3 regions of the Arthrobacter sp. B10-11 genome follow, and region 2 is predicted to be linked to each of the others. Evidence: riboswitches for the same ligand, from Rfam matches in the RefSeq annotation. Region 2 holds a riboswitch; each other region holds the start of a gene.
The links. A riboswitch is a leader RNA that binds a small molecule or an ion and turns the genes downstream of it on or off. The one in region 2 is predicted to bind S-adenosylmethionine.

Region 1: it holds a riboswitch for S-adenosylmethionine, as region 2 does, so the genes downstream of both, RW112_RS13440 (DUF1737 domain-containing protein) here and RW112_RS02035 (aminotransferase class V-fold PLP-dependent enzyme) in region 2, are expected to answer to the same signal.
Region 3: it holds a riboswitch for S-adenosylmethionine, as region 2 does, so the genes downstream of both, metX (homoserine O-acetyltransferase MetX) here and RW112_RS02035 (aminotransferase class V-fold PLP-dependent enzyme) in region 2, are expected to answer to the same signal.

Annotation. Positions count from the first base shown of each region.
Region 1 is NZ_JAWMTH010000004.1:74,082-77,346, reverse strand. Features, by position in the region: gene RW112_RS13450 (aromatic amino acid ammonia-lyase) at 1-375, opposite strand, end outside; gene RW112_RS13445 (NtaA/DmoA family FMN-dependent monooxygenase) at 380-1,675, opposite strand; SAM riboswitch class IV at 1,907-2,021, shown strand; gene RW112_RS13440 (DUF1737 domain-containing protein) at 2,056-2,388, shown strand; gene RW112_RS13435 (rhodanese-like domain-containing protein) at 2,385-2,795, shown strand; gene RW112_RS13430 (O-succinylhomoserine sulfhydrylase) at 2,796-3,265, shown strand, end outside.
Region 2 is NZ_JAWMTH010000001.1:421,963-425,227, forward strand. Features, by position in the region: gene RW112_RS02025 (ribosome small subunit-dependent GTPase A) at 1-737, shown strand, start outside; gene hisN (histidinol-phosphatase) at 802-1,614, shown strand; SAM riboswitch class IV at 1,785-1,898, shown strand; gene RW112_RS02035 (aminotransferase class V-fold PLP-dependent enzyme) at 1,934-3,265, shown strand, end outside.
Region 3 is NZ_JAWMTH010000005.1:318,117-321,381, forward strand. Features, by position in the region: gene RW112_RS16865 (VOC family protein) at 1-120, opposite strand, end outside; gene RW112_RS16870 (bifunctional o-acetylhomoserine/o-acetylserine sulfhydrylase) at 362-1,678, shown strand; SAM riboswitch class IV at 1,770-1,885, shown strand; gene metX (homoserine O-acetyltransferase MetX) at 1,898-3,052, shown strand; gene RW112_RS16880 (MFS transporter) at 3,225-3,265, shown strand, end outside.

The DNA of each region.
Region 1 (3,265 bases), on a different contig from region 2:
CGCCGTTTCGGGCCGGACTCCGGAGCCGCCCCGGCTGAAGCCCACCAGCCTGGCCAGGATCACGGCACGGACCTCATCAGCGCCCAGCAGCTCGCCCACCCCGCTGTTGTGGTATCGCACTACCTGCACCTGGTACGCGAGGATCGCCTGTTCATCCACGGCGGTGTCACGCCCGGACCCCAGCAAGGTGTTGAGGCCGTAGACGCGGTGGCCGGAGTCGATGGCCCGCTGCACCACCTCGCGCGAGCGCCCCATCAGCTCCAGGGCGTCCGCGCTGAGGACGAATTTCACGTCCGGGTCAGCCGCGGCCTCGGCGATGTCCCGGGCGCGCAGGTGGGCCGTGCCGATCAGGAAGTTCCCGCTGCCGTTGCCCATGGCACTAGAAGTCCAGCAGGTTCCGGCGGAAGCCGCCGTCGCCATAGCCAGTCCGGAGCAACCCGCGGCGCCGCAGCACCGGGGCCAGGCGGTCCAGCACACCATGGACGGTGGCCGGGTCAACGAAGCCGGAGAACAGGAACCCGTCCCCGCCCACCCGGGCGCCGGTTTCCTCGAGGTAGTCGGCAATGTCTTCGGCGGTGCCGATGATGCTGTCCCCTGCGCCTCCGCTGCGGGCCGCCAGGAGCTGGCGAAGCGTGGAGCCGGGCGGACCGGCCTTGGTGAAATGGTCCAAGGTGCCCTGGTTGCTGTTGGTGGTGAGTTCGGGGAGCGGGGCGTCGAGGTCGAACTGTTTGAAGTCGATGACGGAGAGGTAGGAGATGGAGTTCAGCTGGCTGTCGATGTCACGCTGCGTCAGCTGGCGGCGCTGCTCCCCGAGCTCGTCCGCCTCGGCGCGGGAGCCCACCACGGTGGGCTTGAGGACGTACAGCACCTTGACGTCGTCGGGGTTCCGCCCTGCAGCGGCCGCCTCGGCCCGGATCGAATCGCGGTAGGCCTTCATGCCGTCCGCACCCCTCGCCAGGGCAATGGCGACATCCGCGTTGCCGCCCGCGAACGCCTTCCCCCGCGGGGACGCGCCGGCCTGCACCAGCACCGGCTCCTCGGGCACCGGCGCGGTGTTGAGCGGACCGCGGACCTTGAAGAACCGGCCGTCGTGGTTGATCGGGTGGACCTTCGTATGGTCCGCGAAGATACCGGCGTCGGCATCCTCCACGATGGCGTCCGGCTCCCAGCTGCGCCAGAGCTTGCGCACCACGTCCACGAATTCCTCCGCTTTTTCGTAGCGGAGGTCATGCTCGATCTGCTGGTCCAGTCCGTAGTTCTGCGCGGCGAGGTCGCTTCCGGAGGTCACCACGTTCCAGCCCAACTGGCCGCCGGAGAAGTGCTGCAGGGTGGCCAGCAGGCGTGCCGCGGTGAACGGCGGGTAGAAGGACGCGCTCACCGTCGGGACAATGCCGAGGTGTTCCGTGGCGGAGAGCAGGTACGGGACCAGTGCCAGCGGATCGTGCTTCGGCGCGAACGACGCCTGTGCCAGCGATACCTCGGCGCTTCCGCCGTACGTGTCCGGCACCGTGAGGGAATCCTCGATGATGAACAGGTCCAGCCCGGCCCGTTCGAATTCACGCACGGCATGCTGGTACACGGCCGGTTTCTTCCAGTCGTACCCGATGCCGTAGCCGGGCGTGCCCCAGCCCTGGACGCCAAAGCCGTGGCCCACAAACCAACCGAAGTGCAGCATGGGACTGACTGTATTCCCGTTGGATTCATTCACGGCTGCCTGATTTCATCCGGCGTTACAGCGGTTCATTTCCCGTCATTATCCTCCCGGCAAGGGTTTTTGTAACTGCACCGCGGCGCCGGGCGCACGCGCAGGGACAGGGCACCGGCGGCGCGGCAATGCCGTGTCCCGTTACGGAAGATGACGACGACGGCGGTGCGGGCCGCCGTCGTAAGTGTTACGTTTTTCGGGAGTAATGAGAACCGGTGACAAGCCCTGACTGGCCGGTCGGCAACCCTCCTTCCGCGGCGGGGTGCCTCAGGTGAATACTCGGCATATCGAACCATTCGACCTGCAAGCGTGAGAGAAGGAGATCCGTCGTGTCTGACGCACCCGCATCACTGGCCCCGGCTACCGAACCGGCCCCCGCCGGCCAGGAACGTCCGGCCCAGGACCTGCCCCAGGAAAAGCTGGCGTACCGGCTCATCACCGGCCCCGATGACCGTTCGTTCTGCGAGCGCATCTCCGCGGCCCTGGCCGACGGCTATGTTTTGCACGGGAGCCCGGCGGCCACGTTCAACGGCAGCAGCGTGATCGTGGCACAGGCCGTGGTCCTGCCGGCAGCCATCGCCAGCTCAGATGCCGCAGTGGCAACCGCGGTGGACGAACTTGAGTTCGACGCCGAATTCCCGGCGGACGGGTTCGAGGACGAAGCTTTCGAGGGGCACGCGTGAGCTACGCCGGAGACCTGAGCCCGCAGGACGCCTGGGCCAAGCTGGAGCAGGGCGCAGTCCTGGTGGATGTCCGCACCGAAGGCGAGTGGGCGCACATCGGCATCCCGGACACGAAGGCTACGGACAACGATCCCCTCTTCATCCAGTGGACCTTCCCGGGCGGCATCCCCAACCCGGATTTTGTCGACCAGCTGAAGCAGCAGGCACCGGAGGACACCGGCGTCGAACTGGTGTTCCTCTGCCGTTCAGGCGTCCGCTCGGTCGCCGCGGCAATCGCTGCCACACAGGCCGGCTTCACCGCCTACAACGTCCTCGAAGGCTTTGAAGGCGAACCGGACCGTTACGGCGAGCGAACCGTCAATGGCTGGAAAAACCGCGGACTGCCCACCAACCTCGGAAAGAACTAAGTGACTTTCAATCCCGACGCCGCCGGCTGGAGCCCCGATACCCAGGCTGTCCGCGGCGGCCTTGACCGCACCAACTTCCAGGAGACGGCGGAGCCGATCTTCCTCAACTCCGGCTTTGTGTACGAATCCGCGGCAGCGGCCGAACGCGCCTTCACCGGCGAAGACGAACGGTTTGTGTACTCCCGCTACGGCAACCCGTCGGTGGCCACGTTCCAGGAGCGGCTGCGCCTGCTCGAGGGCACGGAGGCGTGCTTTGCGACGGCGTCCGGCATGTCCGCCGTGTTCACGGCCCTCGGTGCGCTGCTGGCTGCCGGCGACCGCGTGGTGGCCGCCCGCTCGCTGTTCGGCTCCTGCTTTGTGATCCTGAACGAGATCCTGCCCCGCTGGGGCGTCGAAACGGTGTTCGTGGACGGCCCTGACCTGGACCAGTGGCGGGCCGCTTTGGCGGAGCCGACGACCGCCGTCTTCTT
Region 2 (3,265 bases):
AGCTTGTGGTGGTGGTTGCCGCCGCCAATCCGGAACCACGCACGGGTTTCATCGACCGCGCGCTGGTGGCCGCTTACGACGCCGGGATCGAGCCGCTGCTGCTGGTCACCAAGGCCGACGTCAAGGATCCCACTGAACTCCTGTCCAACTACCGGCACCTGGATTTTCCGGTCATCATCAGCCGCACGGCCGATGCCGCAGCTTCAGGAATCGATGCCCGCTCCGACGACGGGCTATCGGCCCGCCTCGACAGCGACGCCGTGTCGCAACTGCGGGCCCACCTCAACGGCAAGGTCACGGTCATGCTGGGTCATTCGGGCGTCGGGAAATCCACCATGGTCAATGCCCTGACCGGTGCTGAACGGGCAACCGGAGGGGTCAACGCCGTCACCGGGCGGGGGCGGCACACGTCGTCGTCGGCGCTTGCCCTCCGGATCAGCGACGCGCCCGCCGGAAGCTGGATTATCGACACACCGGGCATCCGGTCCTTCGGCCTGGCCCACGTGGATCCGGACCGGATCCTGCGTTCCTTCCCCGACCTCGAACCCGGCACGGACGCTTGCGAACGCGGCTGCAAGCATGATTCCTCCGCCATCAACTGCGGGGTGGACGCCTGGGTGGCAGAAGGAAAAGCTGGCCCGTCAGGGGCTGCGCGGCTGGCATCACTGCGCCGCCTGCTCGGCACCGATCCCCGGATGGAAGCGCAGGAAGCCAAGGAACTCGGCATCGTTTCCTAGCGGGCGAAGGGGCCAAGGACCCGACCTCCCGGCCGGCCGGCCCCGGAGACGGTAGTTTGGAACCATGACCCAACCCGCTTCGAGCTACAACGATGACCTGCGGCTCGCCCATGTCCTGGCCGACTCCGTCGACTCCCAGACCATGAGCCGTTTCAAGGCGCTGGACCTTCAGATTGAAACCAAACCGGACCTGACCCCCGTAACGGATGCCGACAAGGCAGCCGAGGAGTCCATCCGCGGCCAGCTCTCCCGCTCCCGCCCCCGGGATGCCGTCCTCGGCGAAGAGTTCGGCAGCTCAGGCCACGGTTCCCGCCGCTGGATCATCGACCCGATCGACGGCACCAAGAACTTCGTCCGCGGCGTGCCCGTGTGGGCCACCCTGATCGCCCTCGTGGACGAGGGCGAGCCGGTGGTCGGCCTGGTCAGCGCACCGGCGCTGGGCAAGCGCTGGTGGGCCGCGAAAGGCGCCGGCGCCTACATGGGAAGGTCCCTGGCTGCTGCCACGCGGCTGAAGGTGTCCAACGTGTCCAAGCTGTCCGACGCCTCCCTCTCCTATTCAAGCCTGGGCGGGTGGAAGGAGCGCGGCAACCTGGACGAATTCCTGGGCCTCACGGAGGAAGTCTGGCGGACCCGCGCCTACGGGGACTTCTGGTCCTACTGCATGGTCGCCGAGGGATCGGTGGACATCGCCTGTGAGCCGGAGCTGAACCTCTACGACATGGCCGCGCTGGTGCCGATCGTCACCGAGGCCGGCGGCCGCTTCACTTCCCTCGAGGGCGTGGACGGCCCCTTCGGCGGCAACGCCCTGGCCACCAACTCCATCCTCCACTCCGAAGTCCTCAAGCGGCTGAACCCGGACCTCGACGACCTCCTCTGATCCGCGGCCGGATCACCTATATTCCGAATAAACGACGGCGGGCGCCCCTCCCAGGGGACGCCCGCCGTCGTATATTCGACCGGAAGCCCGTTCTTCCGGCGGGCGTAACAAAGTGCTTAATAATCGCCGCCGCTTTCCCGCGGCGCCGTGAATGTCCTAATCTCGAAACAGGTCACGAGTGCCAGCGCGAAACCCCGGTTTGCTGGCCGGCAACCCTCCATTCGCGGTGGGGTGCCCCGGGTGACGACCAGGCCGGTCCGGAACGGACCCGGCAAGCGCGGATCCCCGGAGTGAGGGGTCCCTTTACAGTGAGGTCCCCATGACTACTGCCACGTTCCCCGCAACCCCCGGAACCACCACCGCCGCAGGGCTCTTGGACGAACGGTTCACCGTTGCCCGGCGCCCCCTCTCCGCAGTCACCGGAGCGGAAATCCAGGCGCCGCTGATCCAGGGCGGCCACGTCCGCTACGCGAACCTGGACTACGGCGCGTCCGCACCGGCATTGTCCGTGGTCTCCGCCTACCTCAATGAGATCCTGCCGTATTACGCCAGCGTGCACCGCGGAGCGGGCTACGCCTCGCAGATCAGCACGTCCGTGTACGAGAATGCACGGAACATCGTCCGCGGGTTCGTGGGCGGCAGGGCGGACGATTCGGTGATCTTCACCCGGAACACCACGGACTCCCTGAACCTGCTGGCGGGCTGCCTCCCGGTGGCGGACGGCCGCCACACCGGCGAGGTGCTGTACCTCGACATCGAACACCACGCCAACCTGCTCCCCTGGCAGGGCGTCCCGCACCGCAGCGTAGTGGCTTCTTCCACCCTGAAGGCCACGCTGGAGAGCCTCCGCTCCGAACTCAGCCAGGGCGACATCAGCCTGCTGGCGGTGACGGGTGCTTCCAACGTCACCGGCGAAATCCTCCCTATCCGCGAGCTGGCCGCCCTGGCCCACGAACACGGAGCAAGGATCGTTGTGGATGCAGCACAGCTGGCACCGCACCGCCGTATCGACATCGCAGCGGACGACGTCGATTACCTCGCCTTCTCGGGCCATAAGCTGTACGCGCCATTCGGCAGCGGCGTCCTGGTCGGCCGGCCGGACTGGCTCGACGCCGGGACCCCGCACCTGGCAGGAGGGGGCGCCGTCCGTGAGGCACGGCTGGACTCCGTCAGCTGGGCAACGGGACCGGCGCGGCATGAGGGCGGCTCGCCCAACGTGCTCGGAGCGGCCACGCTGGCGCGGGCCACGCAGGTCATCGGCGCCCTGGATCCGGAGCTGTGGCACGCGCATGAGAACGCCATCCGGTCCTTCCTCGTGGAGGGGCTGGGCAAGATCGACGGCGTCACCGTGCACCAGATCTTCAGCGACACGGACCAGGCCACTGACACGATCGGCGTGGTCAACTTCTCCGTGGCCGGCTACGACGCGGGCCTCGTGGCGGCCTACCTGTCCGCTGAACACGGCGTGGGCCTGCGGGACGGCCGCTTTTGCGCCCATCCGCTGCTCAAGCGGCTGGGCCTGCCGTCGGGCTCGCTGCGGGCGAGCTTCGGCGTGGGCTCCCGGTTGGAGGATGCGCAGCGCCTGCTTGCCGGCATCGAGGAACTCCGCCGGACCGGACTGGGCTGGGACTACGTGGTGGACGCGGGCCGC
Region 3 (3,265 bases), on a different contig from region 2:
GCCAAAACGGGGGTGTACCCCGCCCTTCACGGCTTCGACGCCGAGGGCGGTTGCAATACGTTCGGTGGTGGCAGCCAGGCCATCTTGTTCACAGGCGTAAGAGACGTGATCCATGCGCATGCCATCATCTTGGCACTTTGTGATGGAGCTCTCAGCTAAGGGTGCCCTAACCGTGGTGGGATGTCATTGCGGTCCGGCCTGAGGGCCCGAAATAACGCGGCCGACGTCCTTCGTCACAAACCTGTTCACACGCATTCAGCCGTTCCTACACTGAGTCCGGGTCAGGACCGCCTGGCGGCACCGGCCCTGCCATGGCAGGTCCTGCCCCGGCACAGGTGCCCTCCACAGAAGGAGCTTCCCGTTGTCCAATGCATGGTCATTCGAAACCCGTCAGATCCACGCCGGCCAGGAGCCGGACAGCGCCACCGGTGCCAGGGCACTGCCCATCTACCAGACGACGTCGTTCGTGTTCCCGAGCGCTGAAAGCGCCGCCAACCGCTTCGCACTGGCCGAACTGGCACCCATCTACACCCGCATCGGCAACCCCACCCAGGACGCCGTGGAACAGCGCGTCGCCAGCCTGGAAGGTGGACTGGCCGCGCTGCTGCTCAGCTCGGGCCAGGCCGCGGAAACGTTTGCCATCCTCAACGTGGCTGAAGCCGGCGACCACGTGGTGGCCAGTCCCAGCCTTTACGGCGGCACCTACAACCTGCTGGCCCACACCCTGAAGAAGTTCGGCGTCACCGTGACGTTCGTCGAGGATCCGGACAACCTGCAGCAGTGGGAGGACGCCGTCCGGCCCAACACCAAGCTCTTCTTCGCCGAGGTGGTGTCCAACCCGCGCCAGGATGTCCTGGATATCGAAGGCGTGTCCGGCGTTGCCCACGCGGCAGGTGTCCCGCTGATCGTGGACAACACGTTGTCCACTCCCTACCTCATCCGCCCGTTGGAATGGGGCGCCGACATTGTGGTGCACTCGGCCACGAAGTACCTTGGCGGGCACGGCAGCGCCATCGCCGGCGTGATTGTGGACTCGGGGAACTTCGACTTCGGCAAGGACCCGGCGAAGTTCCCCGGCTTCAACACCCCGGACCCCACCTACAACGGCCTTGTCTACGCGCGGGATCTCGGGGCGGAGGGTGCCTTGGGCGCGAACCTGTCCTACATCCTCAAAGCCCGCGTCCAGCTGCTGCGCGACCTGGGGTCCGCGGTTTCACCGTTCAACGCCTTCCTCATCGCCCAGGGCCTGGAAACCCTGAGCCTGCGCGTTGAGCGGCACGTCGCCAATGCGGTGGGCGTCGCCGAGTGGCTGGAGTCCAGGGACGACGTCGAATCCGTCGCCTACGCGGGCCTGCCGTCCAGCCCCTGGTATGAGCGCGGCCGCAAGTACGGGCCCAAGGGCACCGGCGCGATCGTCTCGTTCAACATCGCCGGCGGCGCGGAGGCCGGCAAGCGGTTCGTGGACGCCCTGGAGCTCCACTCCCACGTGGCAAACATCGGCGACGTGCGCTCCCTGGTCATCCACCCGGCGTCGACCACGCACAGCCAGCTGACGGCGGAACAGCAGGCCGTGGCGGGCGTGACCCCCGGCCTGGTCCGCCTCTCGGTGGGGCTCGAACACATCGATGACATCATCGCCGACCTCGACGCCGGTTTCCGCGCCGCCAAGGGCGACTGACCGCACTGACTCCCGGCGTCGTCGACGCCGGGAGTCACATTGCTGTCACAATCTTCGCCATTGCGGCGACGCATTTCGTAGACTCTCTACAGGTCATGAGTGCCAGCGACAGCCCCGGCTTGCTGGCCGGCAACCCTCCTTCCGCGGCGGGGTGCCCCGGGTGAAGACCTGGCCTGCCGGCCAGTTGGCGGCAGGCAAGCGCGAAGAAGAGGTCCTCAGATGACGATTGCCGTCACCCGCAGCGGTGTACCCGGAACCAGCAGCCCCAACGAGCCGTTCACCGCCCCCGTCCCGGACGGTACCGTCAAGTTCCTGAGCGTCGGCGGACTCGACCTGGAAGCCGGCGGCCACCTCCCGGACGTCACACTCGCCTACGAAACGTGGGGAACGCTGAACCCGGACCGTTCCAACGCCGTGCTGGTGCAGCACGCCCTGACCGGCAGCACGCATGTCACCAGGGGTGCCAGCGACGAGGAAGGCTGGTGGGAGCAGCTGGCCGGCCCGGGCGCCCCGGTTGATACGGACAAGTATTTCGTGGTCTCCATCAACATCCTGGGCGGATGTTATGGCTCCACCGGCCCGTCGACCCCGGCCCCGGACGGGAAGCCGTGGGGTTCGCGCTTTCCCCTGGTGACCCTGCGCGACACCACGGCGGCCGAAGCCCGGCTGGCAGACGCACTGGGCATCGGAAGCTGGTACGCGGTACTGGGCGGCTCCCTCGGCGGAGCCCGCGCCCTGGAATGGGCCGTGACCTACCCTGACCGCGTCCGGCGCTGCGGCGTGATAGCCAGCGGCGCCAGCAGCACCGCCGAGCAGATCGCGTTCGCGCAGGCGCAGACCCTCGCCATCCGCCAGGACGCCAACTTCAACGACGGCGACTACTACGGCAGTCCGGAACCGGAGGCCGGCCTGGCCCTGGCGCGCAGGATTGCGCACATTACGTACCGCTCCGCCGACGAACTCGCAGCCCGGTTCGGCCGCAGCCCGCAAGGCGGCGAAGCCCCGCTCCAGGCAGTGTCGCTCGGGGAGCGCGGCCGCTACCAGGTGGAGAGCTACCTCGATTACCAGGGCACCAAGCTGGTGCGCCGCTTCGATGCCAACAGCTACATCGCCATCACCGAGGCCCTCATGAGCCACGATGTGGGCCGGGGACGCGGTCCGCTTACGGAAGCACTGGCGGAGGCCAAAGCTGAGTTCTTCATCGCCGCAGTGAACACGGACCGGCTGTACTTCCCTGCACAGTCCCACGAACTCGCGGCAGCGCTCCCCGGTGACGTCCCCGTCCACGTCATCGATGCGCCCATTGGCCATGACGGCTTCCTCACCGAGATCGGCCAGCTCAGCGCGCAGCTGAGGCAGAACTTCTTCGCATAGTCCGCCGGCGAAATGTGCGTTTTTGCAGAGCTGTTCTGCAGAAAATGGCGTTGAGCCTGCGGCAATGTGAGTCCATACTCTAGGGGACCGGCGCGCGTTGGTGGTGCACATCACACGCGGCCGCTACGGAATGGTCCACATGGTGTCGACGGAGACGCCGAAGGAGTTCACAATGAGCACGCACGACTCCGCCGCAAGGCGAGTAGATGAGAC